Regions from separate parts of the Kitasatospora sp. NPDC015120 genome, predicted to be linked through region 2. Evidence: predicted binding sites of a transcription regulator. Region 2 holds the regulator's gene; each other region holds the start of a gene.
What was found. Region 2 encodes HrcA, which represses chaperone genes, less so after heat shock. Its sites were predicted from a motif close to TTNGCACTCNGNNNNNCNGAGTGCNAA; they were not measured.
Positions count from the first base shown of each region.

Region 1 (5,947 bases), on a different contig from region 2:
CGACGTCCGCCCGCTCGGCGCCACCATCGACGACGCGGCCGGCGAGGCCTTCGACAAGGTGGCCCGGGTGCTCGGGCTGGGCTTCCCCGGCGGCCCGGTGGTGGACCGTACCGCCCGCGAGGGCGACCGCCGGGCGATCGCCTTCCCGCGCGGCCTGACCGGCCCCAAGGACCCGGAGTACGACTTCTCCTTCTCCGGCCTGAAGACCGCCGTCGCCCGCTGGGTGGAGGCGAAGCGGCGGGCCGGCGAGGACGTGCCGGTCGCCGACGTCGCGGCGTCCTTCCAGGAGGCGGTGACCGACGTGCTGACCCGCAAGGCGGTCAAGGCCTGCAAGGACAACGGCGTCGACCACCTGATGATCGGCGGCGGCGTCGCGGCCAACTCCCGGCTGCGCGAGATGGCCCAGCAGCGCTGCGACCGGGCCGGCATCCGGCTGCGGGTGCCGCGCCCGGGCCTGTGCACCGACAACGGCGCGATGGTCGCCGCGCTCGGCTCCGAGATGGTCTGGCGCGACCGCGCGCCGTCCTCCTTCGACCTGTCGGCGGACTCCTCGCTGCCCGTCACCGAGGTCCACGTCCCGCACACCGACGTCCACGGCGAGGCCTACCGGGCGCTGGGCGGCGGGCAGTGACCACCACCGCCGCGATGTGGGAGGCCCGGGCCGCCGACGGGCGCGGCGCCGAGCTCTCCGCGTGGGTGCGGGAGAGCGCGCTGCCCGCGCTGCGCGGCCGGCCCGGGCTGCTGCGCAGCGAGCTGTTCGCCGCCCCCGGCGAGCGCGTGCTGCTGATCACCTGGTGGTCCGGCGAGCCGGAGCCGGTGGCCGAGCCGCCCGCCGCGCTGCTGGGCCGTCCGGTGCACCGCTGGTCCTTCACCAGCGAGCATGTGGAGTAGCCCCCGGTAGCCGTTCGCACGCCCGAGCGGGAACCGAACGTCCGACCGTTACCGTGCTAGCGAGCGGGATCGCTGAACGGGAACGGGGAGCACGGCGCGGTGAACAGGCACAGGTGGAGCAGGACGACGGCGTACGCGGCGGGGGCGGTGGTCCTGCTGGCCGCCGCCACCGGGTGCGCGGGCGGGGGCGACAGCGGCGCCGCGTCCGCGGCCCTGGTGGCGACGGGCACCCCCACCGCCCCGGCCGGGTCCGCCGCGCCGCCCGGGCGGGACACGGCCACCGCGCCGCCCGCGCCCCCCGCCCCGGCCGCCGCGGAGGCCGCGGAGGCCGCCGCCTGGGCGAAGTGGCACCTCACCCCGCTGCCGCCGGCGCCCCGGGCGCCCGCCGACAAGCCGGTGAAGCTCCAGCGGACCGGCCCGGTCCCGGTGTTCAGCGAGGTGCGGACCACCGACAAGGTCGTCTTCGTCACCATCGACGACGGCGCCGAGAAGGACCCGACCTTCGTCGAGATGCTGACCGACCTCAAGGTGCCGGTCTCGATGTTCCTGACCCGCGACATCGTCAAGGACGACTACGGCTACTTCAAGCGGCTCCAGGCGCTCGGCAACCACGTCCACAACCACACCGTGGACCACGCCCAGCTGAGCAAGGCGGCGCCGGAGAAGCAGAAGTCCGAGATCTGCGACGCCCAGGCCGCGCTCACCCAGCAGTACGGCACCCCGCCGCTGCTGTTCCGCCCGCCGTACGGCGACGGCGCCAACACCCCGGCGGTCAACTCCGCGGTGCAGCAGTGCGGGCCGCGGGCGATCGTGCTGTGGCGCGAGTCCATGCAGATCCACGACATGCAGTACCAGGCGACGGACAAGAAGCTGCGGCCCGGCGACATCGTGCTCGCCCACTTCCGCGGCCCCAAGGACCTCAAGGGCGAGACGATGACGCAGATGTTCGGCGAGCTGCTGGCCCGGATCCAGGAGCAGGGCTTCACGGTGGCCCGGCTGGAGGACTACATCGAGGTGCCGGCCGCCTGAACGGCCGCGGCCGGGCCGGTCACCGGACGGCCGAGCATCATCAGCGGGCCGTGGTCGGTGCGGCTGAGGATCACCGTCACGGTGTTCGGGCCGACGGGCTTGAGCTGACGGCGCAGCTCCTCCGGGGTGATCGCCATCCCGCGCTTCTTGATCACCACCGTGCCGACGCCGCGCTCGCGCAGCAGCGCCTTCAGCTTCTTGATGTGGAACGGCAGCACGTCGGTCAGCTCGAAGCCGTGCGCGTAGGGGGTGTCGACCAGCTCGTCCGAGGTCACGTAGGCGATCTTGGGGTCGATCAGCCGCCCGTTCACCCGCTGCGCCACCTCGGCGACCAGATGGGCGCGGATCACCGCGCCGTCCGGCTCGTAGAGGTAGCGGCCGACCGGGCCGGCCGGCGGATCGGGCAGGTCGCCGCCGCCGAGGCTGGCCCGCTGCGGCAGCAGGGTGGCGCGGTGCGGGTGCTCCGCCCGGGTGCCGAACCAGAGCACCGCCTCCTTGACGTCGCCGTGGTCGGAGACCCACTCGGCCTCCGCGTCGGCCGGCACCGCCTCGTGCGGGATGCCGGGGGCCACCTTGAGCGCGCCGACCGGGGTGCGCCGGCCGGCCTCGATCGCCCAGGACAGCGGCGGGGCGTAGGCCTCGGGGTCGAAGACCCGGCCGCGCGAGGTGCGCCGGGCCGGGTCGGTGAAGACCGCGTCGAAGCCGGTGACGTCGACGTCGGCGACGTCCGCGCAGCGCACCTCGACCAGGTCGGCCAGGCCCAGGGCGGCCGCGTTGGCGGCGGTGGCGGCGCAGGCGGCCGGGTCCTTGTCGACGGCGAGCACCTCGACGCCGGCCCGGGCCAGCGCCAGCACGTCGCCGCCGATCCCGCAGCAGAGGTCGGCCAGCCGCTTCACGCCGAGGTCCGCGAAGCGCCGTGCCCGCCAGTCGGCGACCTCGCGCCGGGTGGACTGCTCGACGCCGTTGGGCGTGAAGTACATGAGGTCGGCGTCGGCGCCGAACTTGGCCCGGGCCCGCTGGCGCAGCCGGGCCTGCCCGAAGGCCGCCGACACCAGCCCGGCCGGGTGGTCCCTGCGCAGCCGGGTGGCCAGCGCCAGCTCCTCCCCGGGCGCGAAGTCACGCAGTTCGGCGAGCAGGGCCTGGCCCCGGTCGGTCAGCAGGGGCCGCAAGTCGTCGTTCTCCACGGGGCCATTCTCACCGGTCACGGGCGGGCCGGCCGGACCGGCCGTGACCGGGGCCGGCCCGCACAGGCGTACGACCATGTGTCCGCGGCAGGGGCCGGCAGGCGCGTCGTTGGCACTCTGGTTGACTGAGTGCTAACCGCGGCCTATGGTCATCACTAGCACTCCCCACGGGGGGAGTGCTAACGCGACAGTGCGTGTCTGACCCCCGCGACGGCAGATGCGTGAGCTCGCCCCTACCCGTTAGAAAGCCCCGTAATCTCCGAAGGGGAGCTCGGACGTGACCACCAGCAGCAAGGTTGCCATCAAGCCGCTCGAGGACCGCATCGTGGTCCAGCCGCTCGACGCCGAGACCACCACGGCCTCCGGCCTGGTTATCCCGGACACCGCCAAGGAGAAGCCCCAGGAGGGCGTCGTCCTGGCCGTCGGCCCGGGCCGCTTCGAGGACGGCCAGCGTCTGCCGCTCGACGTCGCCGTCGGTGACATCGTCCTGTACTCGAAGTACGGCGGCACCGAGGTGAAGTACCAGGGCGAGGAGTACCTGGTGCTCTCCGCCCGCGACGTTCTCGCCATCATCGAGAAGTAAAGCGTCCAGCCACGCCCCGGATCCGTGTCCCTAGCGACAGGGGACCGGGGCGTGGCTGTTGGTTCACGTAGTCGGCGGCCGCCTCGGCCGCACCCCCGAGGGAATAGGGAACATGGCGAAGATCCTGCAGTTCGACGAGGACGCCCGCCGCTCGCTGGAGCGCGGTGTCAACAAGCTGGCCGACACCGTCAAGGTGACCATCGGCCCCAAGGGCCGCAACGTCGTCATCGACAAGAAGTTCGGCGCCCCGACCATCACCAACGACGGCGTCACCATCGCCCGCGAGGTCGAGCTCGACGACCCGTACGAGAACCTTGGCGCGCAGCTCGTCAAGGAGGTCGCCACCAAGACCAACGACGTCGCGGGTGACGGCACCACCACCGCCACCGTGCTGGCCCAGGCCCTGGTCAACGAGGGTCTGCGCAACGTCGCCGCCGGCGCCGGCCCGGCCGCCCTGAAGAAGGGCATCGACAAGGCCGTCGCCGCCGTCTCCGAGCACCTGCTGTCGGTCGCCCGCGAGATCGAGGGCAAGGACGACGTCGCCGCCGTCGCCACCCTGTCCGCCCAGGACGCCCAGGTCGGCGAGCTGATCGCCGAGGCGATCGACAAGGTCGGCAAGGACGGTGTCATCACCGTCGAGGAGTCGAACACCTTCGGCGTGGAGCTGGACTTCACCGAGGGCATGCAGTTCGACAAGGGCTACCTGTCGCCGTACTTCGTCACCGACGCGGAGCGGCAGGAGGCGGTCCTGGAGGACCCGTACATCCTGATCAACCAGGGCAAGATCTCCTCCATCCAGGAGCTGCTGCCGCTGCTGGAGAAGATCCTGCAGGGCGGCTCCTCCCGCCCGCTGCTGATCATCGCCGAGGACGTCGACGGCGAGGCGCTGTCCACCCTCGTGGTGAACAAGATCCGCGGCACCTTCAACGCGGTGGCCGTCAAGGCCCCGGGCTTCGGCGACCGCCGCAAGGCGATCCTCGGCGACCTGGCCGTCCTGACCGGCGGCACCGTGATCTCCGAGGAGGTCGGCCTCAAGCTCGACCAGGCCGGTCTGGACGTGCTGGGCTCGGCCCGCCGCGTGACCGTCACCAAGGACGACACGATCGTCGTCGACGGTGCCGGCGAGTCGGAGGCCGTGGCCGGCCGCGTCGCCCAGATCAAGGGCGAGATCGCCAACACCGACTCGGACTGGGACCGCGAGAAGCTGCAGGAGCGCCTGGCCAAGCTGGCCGGCGGCGTCTGCGTCATCCGCGTCGGTGCCGCCACCGAGGTGGAGCTCAAGGAGCGCAAGCACCGCCTGGAGGACGCCATCTCGGCGACCCGCGCCGCGGTCGAGGAGGGCATCGTCGCCGGTGGTGGCGCCTCCCTGGTCCACGCCGCCAAGGTGCTGAACGACGGCCTGGGCCTGTCCGGCGACGAGGCCACCGGTGTCGCGGTCGTCCGCAAGGCGCTGCACGAGCCGCTGCGCTGGATCGCCCAGAACGCCGGCCTGGAGGGCTACGTCATCACCTCCAAGGTCGCCGAGCTGGAGCAGGGCCAGGGCTACAACGCCGCCACCGGCGAGTACGGCGACCTGGTGAAGGCCGGCGTCATCGACCCGGTCAAGGTCACCCGCTCCGCCCTGGAGAACGCCGCCTCGATCGCCTCCCTGCTGCTCACCACCGAGACCCTCGTGGTGGAGAAGAAGGAAGAGGAGGCCGACAACGGCCACTCGCACGGCGGCCACGGCCACTCGCACTGAGGCCGCAGGCACTGACGACCGCAGGCCCGGTCCGCGCCCCGCGAGGGGTGGCGGGCCGGGCCTGCGGCGTGTTCCAGTCTTCAACTATCAGTGGAATTTTGCATGCAGCAAAGAATCCCTTATATCTTGAAGGCATGATCGAGGCCCGCCACCTGCGCGTCCTGCGTGCCGTCGCCCGCACCGGCTCCTTCTCCGCGGCCGCCCGCGAGCTGGGCTGCACCCAGCCCGCCATCAGCCAGCAGATGAAGGCCCTGGAGAAGTCCGTGGACACCCCGCTGGTGGTCCGCTCGGGCCGCGGGATGCAGTTGAGCGAGGCCGGCCGGGTCCTGCTCAAGCATGCCACCGGGATCCTCGCCGGGCTCTCCGCCGCCGAGGAGGAGGTGGCGGCGATCGCCGGACTGCGGGCCGGGCGGGTCCGGCTGGTGTCCTTCCCGACCGCCAGCTCGACCCTGGTGCCGCCGGCGGTCGCCCGGCTGCGGGACAGCCATCCGGGCGTGCGCGTGTCGCTGGTCGAGGCGG
Region 1 is NZ_JBIBVJ010000005.1:345,594-351,540, forward strand. It holds gene tsaD (tRNA (adenosine(37)-N6)-threonylcarbamoyltransferase complex transferase subunit TsaD) at 1-631, shown strand, start outside; gene ACF1AK_RS15815 (hypothetical protein) at 628-891, shown strand; gene ACF1AK_RS15820 (polysaccharide deacetylase family protein) at 991-1,920, shown strand; gene ACF1AK_RS15825 (methyltransferase domain-containing protein) at 1,896-3,125, opposite strand; gene groES (co-chaperone GroES) at 3,382-3,687, shown strand; gene groL (chaperonin GroEL) at 3,800-5,428, shown strand; gene ACF1AK_RS15840 (LysR family transcriptional regulator) at 5,563-5,947, shown strand, end outside.
Region 1: the regulator HrcA is predicted to act here: its motif matches at 3,214-3,240, upstream of groES (co-chaperone GroES).

Region 2 (5,947 bases):
GCAGGAAGCCGCGCGGCACCAGCGGGAAGACCCGGCGCTTGCCGAACCGGTCCTCCAGGGTGACGGTGAAGCCCTCGGCGGTCTTCTCGCAGCGCACCACCGCGCCGCAGAAGCCGCTCGCCGCCTCCTCCACCACCAGGTCCCGCTCGGCGGGCACCTCCGGGGCGGGGGCCTGCTTCTTCCACGGCGGGGTCAGATCGGGTCCGTAATGACGGCTGCGCATTCCACGGAGTCTACGAGGCGTCAGCCGAGGTAGTACGAGGTGTTGACCGCCAGCACCTCGGCGAGTCGCTCGCGCAGGGCGCCGGCATGGCGCAGCGCCAGCGGCTCGGCGCCCGGGGCCGGGCGCACACCGCGGTCGCTGAGCAGGTACACCACCCGCAGGGTGCGCAGGGTGTTGGAGACGGTCGCGGGCACGACGCCGGGCCGGCGCCGTCCGGCGGCGGCGATCGGGTCGAGCCAGGCCAGCGCCTGGTGCTCGGTCAGCTCCGGGCGGGTGAGGACCTGGCCGATCGCCCGGCCGAGGCGGTCGTCCTCCATGGCGTCCAGGACGTGGTCGGTGGGGGCGAGCAGCCGGGCGCCGGCCAGCTCCAGCAGCGGCGCCGGGTCGGCCACCAGCGGGCTGCGGCCGAGGGCGCCCAGCAGGTCGGCGCCGTGCGCGACGGCGTGCAGCCAGCCGAGCTGCGGGTCCCAGCCGCGCAGGTCGCTCTCGGTGAGGTACCAGTGGGCGAAGGCGTCCAGCCAGGCGGGGCGGTGGGCGCCGGCGTCGACGAGTTCGGCGAGGACCAGCGGGGCGAAGGTGCGGGCCTGGATCTCGGGGTCGGACAGCCGTTCGGCCATCTCGTCGCCGAGGGCGAGGCGCTGCTGCGGGGTGAGCAGGGGCACCCAGCGGCACAGCTGCTCGTAGGCGTGGGTGTCACGGGTCTCGGGGTCGGGGGAGCGCAGGGCGGCGCTCACCGCGGCGAGCAGCTCGGGGGTGGGGGCGGCGGTCTCGATCCCGGTCCAGTCGATCATGGTCGGACCCTAGGGGGAGCGGACCGTCGCGGCCATCGGTTTTCACAGCCCCGGCGCGCCCCAGACCGGGAACCAGCGGGTGAGGTCCTTCTCCAGCCGCAGATCGTTGCCGAGCATCGCGTTGACCTCCAGCTCCAGCGGGCTGTCGCGCTTCTCCCCGCCGCCCGGCAGCGGCGCGAACGGGTAGAAGGTGCCGCGCTTGTAGAGGTAGACCAGGGCCAGCGGGCGCCGGCCGGTGGCGTCGCGGAAGCCGACCAGCGAGCAGAGCAGCTGCGGCCCGAAGCCGTTCGCCTCCAGTTCGCTGTTGACCGCGTGCAGGTCGTTGACGAGCTCCGGCAGTTCCCCGGGGGCGTGCCGGGCGAGCAGCCAGGAGTAGCCGTAGTCGTCCGTGGACGCCTCGACGGGGACGCCGCCGCGCCCGGTGTCGGCGTCGAGCAGCGCCCGGACCTGGCGTTCGACCTCGTCGAAGGCCCCGCCCTCGACGGAGGCGAAGCAGACCGAGCCGAGCCCCGTGGGCCGCAGGCCCGCCCCGGCCTCCAGGGTCAGCGCGGCGGACGGCACCCCGAACAGCTGGTCGAGGTCGGGCTTGACGGGCTTGGTGCGGCCGAACAGCGCGTCCAGGATTCCCACGGCGGTCCTTCCGGAAGGAGGGTCAACGGGGCAGCGGGCAGGGGGTCGGCGGGGCAAGGGGTCGGCGGGGCAAGGGGGCAGCGGGTCAGCGGCCGAGCCGCTCGGAGATCCGCGCGAGCTGGTCCAGCCGCTGCTCCAGGGTCGGATGGGTGGAGAACAGCCGGGCGCCGGCCTCCCGGGCGCTCAGCGCGGGGGCGAAGTAGAAGGCGTTGTAGGGCTGCGCCTGGCGCAGGTCCTTGGTCGGGATGGCGGCGATCCGGCCGGTCACCTTGGTGAGCGCGGAGGCCAGCGCGCTGGGACGGCCGGTGAGCTGGGCGGCGGCCCGGTCGGCGGCCAGCTCGCGGTAGCGGGAGAGCAGCCGGGTCAGCAGGAAACTGATCGCGTACACCGCGATCGACACCAGCGGGATGACCAGCGCGACGATCGCGGCGTTGGAGTCGTTGCTGTTGCGCCCGCCGCCCATGAAGCCGCCGTACACGGCGATCCTGGTCATCGCGCCGGCCAGCACCCCGAGGAAGCCGGCCACCGTCATCACGGCGACGTCCCGGTGGGCGACGTGGGACAGCTCGTGGGCGAGCACGCCCTCCAGTTCCTCCGGCTCCAGGCGGCCCAGCAGCCCGGTGGTGACGCAGACCACCGCCTTCTGCGGGTTGCGGCCGGTGGCGAAGGCGTTCGGCATGTCGTTGCGGGCGACGGCGACCCGGGGTTTGGGCATGTCGGCGAGCGCGCAGAGCCGGTCGACGGCGCCGTGCAGCTGCGGGTACTGCTCCGGGGTGACCGGGTGGGCGCCCATGGCCCGTTCGGTGATCCTGTCGCTGAACCAGAACTGGGCGACGAACAGACCGCCGGAGACCAGGACGATGACCGGCCAGGCGCCGCGCAACAGGGCGATCAGCAGCCCGGTGAATCCGACGTACAGGAGCCCGATCAGGAACATCGTCCCCACCATCCGGCCGGTCAGGCCGCGGTCGGGGGCGAAACGGGTGTGCTGGCCCGAGGTCGACATCGCTGTTCCTCCGTTCGCCGTCCGCTTTCGATGCTGCCACCCGGGCGGGCCCGCGGCATCATCCGCGGGCCGCCGGACTGCGGGCAGGATCACTCCGGCCGGGCCGTTCCTGCGGTCGGACCCGGGCCTTACACTGGCAGGTACGGTTCTGGCACTCGGATGGTCGGAGTGCCAAGGCCGGGGCCCTGCGGGGCCGGCCCGGACAGCTCGAATGCGGACACATGCCCCAAGGGCATGTCACAACGGACAACGCGTGAAGACGGAGGTGCGTGCCCCATGGCCGGTGAGGTCCGTCAGCTCGACGACCGCAAGCTCGCGGTGCTTCGCGCGATCGTCCAGGACTACGTGGGGACGGAGGAGCCGGTGGGCTCCAAGGCCCTGGTGGACCGCCACAACCTCGGGGTCTCCCCGGCCACCGTCCGCAACGACATGGCCGCGCTGGAGGAGGAGGGCTACATCCACCAGCCGCACACCAGCGCCGGGCGCATCCCCACCGACAAGGGCTACCGGCTGTTCGTCGACAAGCTGGCCGAGGTCAAGCCGATGAGCGCGCCCGAGCGGCGGGCGATCCGGCACTTCCTGGACGGCGCGGTGGACCTCGACGACGTGGTCGCCCGCACCGTGCGGCTGCTGGCCCAGCTGACCCGCCAGGTCGCGGTGGTGCAGTACCCCTCGCTGAGCCGCTCCACGGTGCGGCACATCGAGCTGGTCGCGCTGGCCCCGGCGAAGGTGATGCTGGTGCTGATCACCAACACCGGCCGGGTCGAGCAGCGGCTGGTGGACTGCCCCGGCACGGTCGGCGAGACCCTGCTGGCGGACCTGCGGGCCCGGATCAACGCGCGGGCCGCCGGCCAGCGCCTGCCGGACGTCCCCGGGCTGCTGGAGGAACTGCCCGCACTGTTCGAGTCGGCCGACCGGCCGACGGTGACGACGGTGCTGGCGACGCTCTTCGAGACGCTCGCGGAGCAGAGCGAGGAGCGGATCATGCTGGCCGGCACGGCCAACCTGACCCGTTTCGGCCACGACTTCCCGCTGACCATCCAGCCGGTGCTGGAGGCCCTGGAGGAGCAGGTCGTCCTGCTCCGCCTCCTGGGTGAGACCGCGGACGCCGGGATGACGGTCCGGATCGGCCGCGAGAACGCCTACGAGGGGCTGAATTCCACGTCGGTCGTCTCGGTCGGTTACGGTTCGGGCGACGAGAGCGTGGCCAAACTGGGTGTGATCGGTCCGACCCGGATGGACTATCCGGGCACAATGGGGGCGGTGCGAGCGGTGGCACGGTACGTGGGCCAGATCCTGGCCGAGTCGTAGGGACGGACCGTTAAGACTCTTAACGGCCGAAGTCGCAAGCACTCTTACAGGCGGAACAAGCGGAGCATTTGGTGGCCACGGACTACTACGCGGTACTCGGCGTCCGACGGGATGCGGGGCAGGACGAGATCAAGAAGGCGTTCCGGCGCCTGGCACGCGAACTGCACCCGGACGTCAACCCGGACCCGAAGACGCAGGAGCGGTTCAAGGAGATCAACGCCGCCTACGAGGTGCTCTCCGACCCGCAGAAGCGTCAGGTCTACGACCTCGGCGGCGACCCGCTCTCGCCCAACGGCGGGGGCGGCGGGGCGGGCGGCTTCGGCGCGGGGGCGGCCGGCTTCGGCTTCTCCGACATCATGGACGCCTTCTTCGGCGCCGCCTCCGGCCAGCGCGGCCCGCGCTCGCGCACCCGGCGCGGCCAGGACGCCATGATCCGCCTGGAGATCACCCTGGAGGAGGCCGCGTTCGGCACCACCAAGGAACTCCAGGTCGACACCGCCGTCACCTGCACCACCTGCAGCGGCGAGGGCGCGGCGCCCGGCACCTCCGCGCAGACCTGCGACATGTGCCGCGGCAAGGGCGAGGTCTCCCAGGTCACCCGGTCCTTCCTGGGCCAGGTCATGACCTCCCGCCCCTGCCCGCAGTGCCAGGGCTTCGGCACCGTCGTGCCGACCCCGTGCCCGGAGTGCGCCGGCGACGGCCGGGTCCGCGCCCGCCGCACCCTGACCGTGAAGATCCCCGCCGGTGTCGACAACGGCACCCGCATCCAGCTGGCCGGCGAGGGCGAGGTCGGCCCCGGCGGCGGCCCGGCCGGTGACCTGTACGTCGAGATCGCCGAGACCACCCACACGGTGTTCCAGCGGCGCGGCGACGACCTGCACTGCACCGTCACCATCCCGATGACCGCGGCCGCGCTCGGCACCCAGGTGCCGCTGCAGACCCTGGACGGGGTGGAGGAGGTCGACATCCGGCCCGGCACCCAGTCCGGCCAGTCCATCCCGCTGCACGGCCGGGGCATCACCCACCTGCGCGGCGGCGGCCGGGGCGACCTGATAGTGCATGTCGAGGTGCAGACGCCCACCAAGCTCGACGCCGAGCAGGAGGAGCTGCTGCGCCGCCTGGCGGTGCTGCGCGGCGAGGAACGGCCCTCCGGCCAGTTCGCGCCCGGGCAGCAGGGGCTGTTCTCCCGGCTGAAGGACGCCTTCAACGGCCGGTAGCCGCCCCGCGCGGGGGTGCCGAGGCTTCCTCGGCACCCCTTTCGCGTCCCCGTCCCCCTTCCCACCCCGGAGGTTCCCCGCATGACCGCGCCCGTGTTCGTCGCCGAGACCGAGCGGATCGCCGCCGTCGCGCCCGGCGCGCCGGTGCTGCTGGACGGGCCGGAGGGCCGGCACGCGGCCGCCGTGAAGCGGCTGCAGCCGGGCGAGGCGGTCACCCTGACCGACGGCCTCGGCCTGGGCGTGGACGGCACCGTCGCACGGGTGCTCGGCAAGGACGCGATCGAGGTGACGGTGGCGGCGGTGCGCCGCGAGCCGGAGCCGACGCCGCGGATCGTCGTCGTCCAGGCGCTGCCCAAGGGCGACCGGGGCGAGCTGGCGGTGGAGACCATGACCGAGGTCGGCGTGGACGTGGTGATCCCCTGGGCGGCGTCGCGCTGCATCACCCAGTGGAAGGGCGAGCGCGGCGGCAAGGCGCTCGCCAAGTGGCGGGCCACCGCGCGGGAGGCCGGCAAGCAGTCCCGCCGGCTGCGCTTCCCCGTGGTCCGCGACGTGATGACCACCCGGCAGCTGGTCCCCGTGCTGGCCGGCGCCGCGTTCGCGGCCGTGCTGCACGAGGAGGGCGCCGAGCCGCTGGCCGGCGCGGCCCTCCCGGACAGCGGGGACCTGGTGCTGGTGGTCGGCCCGGAGGGCGGGGTCTCCCCGGAGGAGCTGGCCGCCTTCGCCGAGGACGGCGCGAAGCCGTACCGGCTCGGCCCGTCGGTGCTGCGCA
Region 2 is NZ_JBIBVJ010000001.1:719,941-725,887, reverse strand. It holds gene ACF1AK_RS03445 (DUF3097 domain-containing protein) at 1-223, opposite strand, end outside; gene ACF1AK_RS03440 (DUF2785 domain-containing protein) at 244-1,014, opposite strand; gene ACF1AK_RS03435 (hypothetical protein) at 1,057-1,644, opposite strand; gene htpX (zinc metalloprotease HtpX) at 1,730-2,650, opposite strand; gene hrcA (heat-inducible transcriptional repressor HrcA) at 2,927-3,961, shown strand; gene dnaJ (molecular chaperone DnaJ) at 4,033-5,178, shown strand; gene ACF1AK_RS03415 (16S rRNA (uracil(1498)-N(3))-methyltransferase) at 5,260-5,947, shown strand, end outside.

Region 3 (5,947 bases), on a different contig from region 2:
GCGCTTGACGTCGACCGGCGCGCTCAGGCCCGCCAGCTTGACGCTGCCGTCGACCTCCGGGAAGGACGCCCGGACCGCGGCCACCCCCCGGTAGCCGCCGTAGCCGGCGCCGGCCACCAGCAGGACGACCAGCACGATCACGATCAGACGGGCGCGCCGGAACTTCTTGGAGCGGGGCATCTGGGTCCTTGCGGTCCTCACTGGGGGGCGGGCGGACATGTCAAGAGCACGTGGCCGTGACAGTGCACCACATTAGGCCGCCCCGGCTGGCGGCCGTGCACGGGGGACGCTCACGGTGGGATCGGGCGAGGCGGGAGACGGGAGGTGAGGGAGTGGGTGAACGGTGAACTTAAAGATATGGCAAAATGTTAGACTGAGTAACGATCCGCAAGGGGAGCAATCGCCGCTTCCGGCCTCCGCCCCTGTCGGTACCCCGTCCGCCCGCTGCCACGTCCGAGGTGCCCCTGCGTGAATGTCGACCACCTGAACCAGCTGCTCCTCGAATTCTCCGTGATCCTGCTGGTCGCGGTGGTCGCCGTGCGGGTGTCCACGAAATCCGGCCTGCCCAGTCTGCTGATCTACCTCGGCATCGGCGTCGCGCTCGGCCAGAACGGCCTGGGCATCTCCTTCAACAACGCCGAGCTCACCCAGGTGCTCGGGTACGCGGCGCTGGTGGTGATCCTGGCCGAGGGCGGCCTCAAGACCAACTGGCGCGAGGCCAGACCGGTGATGCCGGCCGCCACCGTGCTCGCCACCGTCGGCGTCGGGATCAGCGTCGCCGTCACCGCGGCCGGCGCCCACTACCTGGTCGGCCTGGACTGGCGGACCTCCCTGCTGCTCGGCGCGATCGTCTCCTCCACCGACGCCGCCGCCGTCTTCTCCGTCCTGCGGACGGTGCCGCTGCCCCGCCGGCTGACCGGCCTGCTGGAGGCCGAGTCCGGCTTCAACGACGCACCCGTGGTCATCCTGGTCGTCGCCTTCGCCACCGTCGGCGCGCACGACTCCTGGTACGTGCTGCTCGGCACGATCGTCGCCGAGCTGGCGGTGGGCCTGGCCATCGGCCTCGTGGTCGGCAAGCTCGGCGCGTACGGCGTCAAGCACGTCGCGCTGCCGTCCTCCGGCCTCTACCCGATCGCCGTCATGGCGCTCACCGTGCTCGCCTACGCCGGCGGCGCGCTGCTGCACGGCTCCGGCTTCCTCGCCGTCTACGTCAGTGCGGTGGTCCTCGGCAACGCCAAGCTGCCGCACGGCCCCGCCGTGCGCGGCTTCGCCGACGGCCTGGCCTGGATCGGGCAGATCGGCATGTTCGTGCTGCTCGGCCTGCTCTGCACCCCCGAGTCGATGGGCTCGGCCGTGGTGCCCGCGCTGGTGATCGGCGCGGTCCTGGTCTTCCTCGCCCGGCCGCTCTCGGTGGTGCTGACCCTCACCCCGTTCAAGCTGCCGGCCCGCGAGCAGGCCCTGCTCAGCTGGGCCGGACTGCGCGGCGCGGTGCCGATCGTGCTGGCCACCATCCCGCTGGTCTCCGGCGCGCCGCTGGCGCAGGACGTCTTCAACATCGTCTTCATCCTGGTCGTGGTCTTCACCCTGCTCCAGGGCCCCACCCTGCCCTGGGTCGCCCGGGCCCTGCGGATCGGCGAGGGCTCGATGGGCCAGGACCTCGACATCGAGTCCGCGCCGCTGGAGAAGCTGCACGGGCACCTGCTGTCGGTCGCGCTGGCGCCCGGCTCGAAGATGTCCGGCGTGGAGGTCGGCGAGCTGCGGCTGCCGGCCGGCGCGGCGGTGACCCTGGTGGTGCGCGAGGGGAACAGCTTCGTGCCGGACCGGACCACCGTGCTGCGCGGCGGGGACGAGCTGCTGGTGGTGACCACCGACGAGGTCGGCGAGGCCGCCGAGCGGCGGCTGCGGGCCGTGGACAAGGGCGGCAAGCTGGCCGACTGGCTCAACGGGCGCGGCGGCTGAGGCCTCACCGGGTGTTCACCCCGGCGTCACGGGACACGTTTGGACCGGTCCTGTAGAGTCGGGGTGAGCGCGCTTCTACGCGCGTAAATTTCGCTATCGGTGGAGACACCGAACCCCAGCACCTGCCTGAAGCAGAGTTGGCGCGACCGCTCGGCGGCCGCGGCCCGGCCCCGGCCCACCGCCGGACCGGCCCGGTATCTACCCCGGTCGACGCGCGAGAGGACGACTCTCGGCGCCGTCGGGGCCACCCCATGCCCTGCCGCGCTACCAGGCAGCAGGAAGGACCGACCGTGACGGCCCGCCGAACGGTCGAGAGCGTCGAGGACGCCCGGGACACCGCGCCCCCGCGGAGCAGCACGGAGAGCAGCCCGGAGCACGCCGCCGCCGTGCCCGCCCGGGTCGGCTACGGGGCGCTGCTGCGCACGCCCGGCGTCTGGACGTTCCTCGTCCCCGCGCTCGTCGCGCGGCTGCCCTACGCGATGCTCGGCATGGGCATCCTGCTGCTCGTCAAGGACACCCACGGCTCCTACGGCACCGCCAGCACCGTCGCGGCGGTGGCCGCCGTCGCCCAGGCGCTGGTCGGCCCGCAGACCGGACGGCTCGCCGACCGCTACGGCCAGGCCCCGGTGCTCGTCCCGACCGTCGTGGTGCACGCCCTCTCGGTCGGCGCGCTGATCGCACTCGCGCTCGGGCACGCGCCGGCCTGGAGCCTCTTCCTGGCCGCCGCCCCCGCCGGGGCGAGCGTCCCGCAGATCGGCGCCATGGTCCGGGCCCGCTGGATCTCCACCTTCTCCGCCGAGGGCGCGGCCGCCGCCCCCAAGGTGAGCACCGCCTTCGCCTTCGAGTCCGTGACGGACGAGTTCACCTTCGTGATCGGCCCGATCCTGGCCGCCGCCGTCGCCACCTCGGTCAGCCCCGCGGCCGGGCTCGCCGCCGAGGCCGCGCTGACCCTGGCCGGCGGCCTGGCCTTCGCCGCCCAGCGGCGCACCGCGCCCGCCCGGGTGGTGCGCGAGCCGGGCGTCCGGCAGGCCTCCGCGCTCGCCTCGCCCGGCGTCCGGCTGCTGGCCGGCACCTTCCTCGGCGTGGGCACCGTCTTCGGCGGCATGCAGGTCTCGGTGAACGCCTTCGCCGACTCGGTCGGACAGCACGGCGCGGCCGGCACCGTCTACGGCGTCTTCGCCGGCGGCTCGATGGTCGCCGGCGTGCTGTACGGCGTGATCGCCTGGCGGCGCTCCGTCCAGCAGCGGATGATCCTCGGCTACGCCCTGCTGGTGCTGGGCTGCTCGACCCTGTGGGCGATGCCGAACCTGGTCGCGCTCTCGGTCGCCGGGCTGGTCTGCGGCCTGGCCATCGCGCCGACCCTGATCAGCGGCTACACCCTGGTCGAGACGCTGGTCGAGGACGGCGCCAAGACCGAGGCCTTCACCTGGCTGACCGGCGCCATCGGCCTGGGCCTGGCGACCGGCTCGACGGCCGCCGGGCAGCTGATCGACGCGCACGGTCCGTCGGCCGGGTTCCTGGTGCCGGTGACCGGGGCCGGGCTGGGCCTGGTCGCGCTGGTGACGCTGCGGGGGCTACTGGTCCCGCGCGGCGGGCGGGGCGCGGTGGCCGCGGGCTCCGCGGAGCGCGGTGCGCCGGGGCGGCTGGTGGGCGCGACCGAGGGCTGAGGCGGCGGCCGGGGCGGGCACCCGCCCGGACTCATCTCACATTCGAGTCGCTGGACTGATCCACCGGAATGCCGCATCATTGACCATCGTTAGCACTCATCAGGCGAGAGTGCCAGGAGGAAGACAAGTGCCCACGTACCAGTACCAGTGCACCGAGTGCGGCAACGGCCTGGAGGCGGTGCAGAAGTTCACCGACGAGCCGCTGACCACGTGCCCCGACTGCCAGGGACGGCTCCGCAAGATCTTCTCGGCGGTGGGCGTGGTCTTCAAGGGCTCCGGCTTCTACCGGACCGACAGCCGCTCCTCCTCCAGCAGCTCGGTGGGCGGGGGTTCGTCCTCGTCCTCGTCGACGCCGGCCGCCTCGTCCTCGTCGTCGGGCTCGTCGTCGAGCTCCTCGGCCCCCGCCGCGAGCGCCGCTCCGGCGGCCGGCTGACCCCGGCCGGGCACCGGCCACAGCGTCCCGAACGGCCCGCCGTCTCCCGCTTCCGAGCGGGTGCGGCGGGCCGTTCGTCGTCTCCGGGGGCGTTTCCTCACTCGTCGGGGTGACAGCCGTCATCCACAGCCCCGGGTTTTCCACAGGCCGGGGAAAGCGGCTACCGGCCCGGGCGCGGGCCGCCCAGAGTGGCGGTCACCGGAACCCCGAAGCCGACCCTGGAGGTGCCCGTGCGCACCGGTTCGCCCGCCCTGTCCCCCCGTCCGCTGCCGGTCCCGCCGCTGCCCGCGCCGAGCGTCCCGCCCCGGCAGCCGGTGCCGCCGTTCCCGCCGATCGGCGGCCGGGCGGGCCCGCGCTGCCGGCTCCGGCGAGTGCTGCGCTACCGCGCCCCGGTCCCGCTGGTGCTGCTGTTCGCGGTGGCGGCCGCGCTCACCCTCGGCCCCGCCCGGACGGGCCCGCCGGCACCGGGGACGGCGCCGCCGGTGGTCCGAACGGGTTGTCCGTCGGAGGCGGGAGAAAATCACCCGTGACCGGCCGACGACTCCGTCGTTCACGCGGCATGAAAGGCTTCAAGGAATTCCTGCTGCGCGGAAACGTCGTCGAACTGGCGGTCGCCGTGGTCATCGGCGCGGCCTTCACCAACATCGTCAACGCCTTCGTCAAGGGCGTGATCAACCCGATCGTCGGGGCGTTCGGAGCCAAGGACCTCGCGTCCTACAGCTCCTGCATCAAGGGCCCCTGCGAGGTGTCGGCCACCGGCGAGGTCACGACCGGAATCCTCATCCTCTGGGGCAATGTGCTGAGCGCGGCGCTCCAGTTCCTGATCACCGCGGCCGTCGTCTACTTCTGCCTGATCCTGCCGATGACCAGGTTCACCGCCCGGCGCAAGACGCTGGCCGAGGTCCAGGCGGAGGCCGAGGCCAAGGAGGTGCTGCTGCTCACCGAGATCCGCGACGCCCTGGTCACCCGGACCGGCTGAGGCCGGGCCGGACCGGTCCGGCGGGCCGGCGGTCAGTCCCCGTGGTGCGGCGGGCGCTGGCTCAGGTACCAGTCCAGGCCCCGGCCACCGCTCTGCCCGGCGCCGGGGCGGTCGCCCCAGCCCGCGTCGGTGTCGTCCCGGGACTGCCGCTCCAGCGGGTCGCCGAAGACCAGCCGGGCCTTCGCCGCCCTCCGCGACCGGTCCGCCGCCGTCTCCCCGTTCACCTTCTCGTCCGCCTTCTCGTCCGCCACCTTCTCCTCCACCGCTCTCGTCCTTCCCCCGCCGACGTCCCCGCCCGCTGCCACCAGCCTAGAAGGCTCCCGGCATGCCGGCGGGGGCCCGGGGGGGGGGGGGCCCCCCCCCGCCCCCCCCCCCCCCGGCGGCCCCGCCCCCCCCCCCCCCCGGGCCGCGCCCCCCCCCCCCCCGCCCCCCCCGGCCGCCGTCACCCCTCGCGCCCGCGGCCCGTCCAGCCCCGTCAGGCCGCTTCGAAGCCCGCATGGTCGGCGATCTTCTTCAGCTCCGCCAGCGCGTGCTTCTCGATCTGGCGGATCCGCTCACGGGTCAGTCCGTGCTGCTTGCCCACCTCGGTCAGGGTGCGCTCGCGGCCGTCCTCCATGCCGTACCGCGACCGGATGATCGAGGCCGTCCGATCGTCCAGCCGCCCGATCAGGCCGTCCAGTTCCTCGCGGCGCAGCATGACCATCACGGCGTCCTCCGGGGACGTCGCCCCGGTGTCCTCGACCAGGTCGCCGAACTGGGTCTCGCCCTCGTCGTCGACCGACATGTTCAGGCTGACCGGGTCCCGCGCCCAGTCCAGCACGTCCTTGATCCGGGCCTCGGTGGTGTCCAGCTCGGCCGCGATCTCGGCGGGCTCGGCCTCCCGGCCCAGCTCCTTCGACTTCTCCCGCT
Region 3 is NZ_JBIBVJ010000002.1:94,500-100,446, forward strand. It holds gene ACF1AK_RS05230 (penicillin acylase family protein) at 1-180, opposite strand, end outside; gene ACF1AK_RS05235 (potassium/proton antiporter) at 469-1,959, shown strand; gene ACF1AK_RS05240 (MFS transporter) at 2,346-3,626, shown strand; gene ACF1AK_RS05245 (FmdB family zinc ribbon protein) at 3,754-4,059, shown strand; gene ACF1AK_RS05250 (hypothetical protein) at 4,248-4,589, shown strand; gene mscL (large conductance mechanosensitive channel protein MscL) at 4,619-5,038, shown strand; gene ACF1AK_RS05260 (hypothetical protein) at 5,071-5,301, opposite strand; gene ACF1AK_RS05265 (sigma-70 family RNA polymerase sigma factor) at 5,514-5,947, opposite strand, start outside.
Region 3: the regulator HrcA is predicted to act here: its motif matches at 3,716-3,742, upstream of ACF1AK_RS05245 (FmdB family zinc ribbon protein).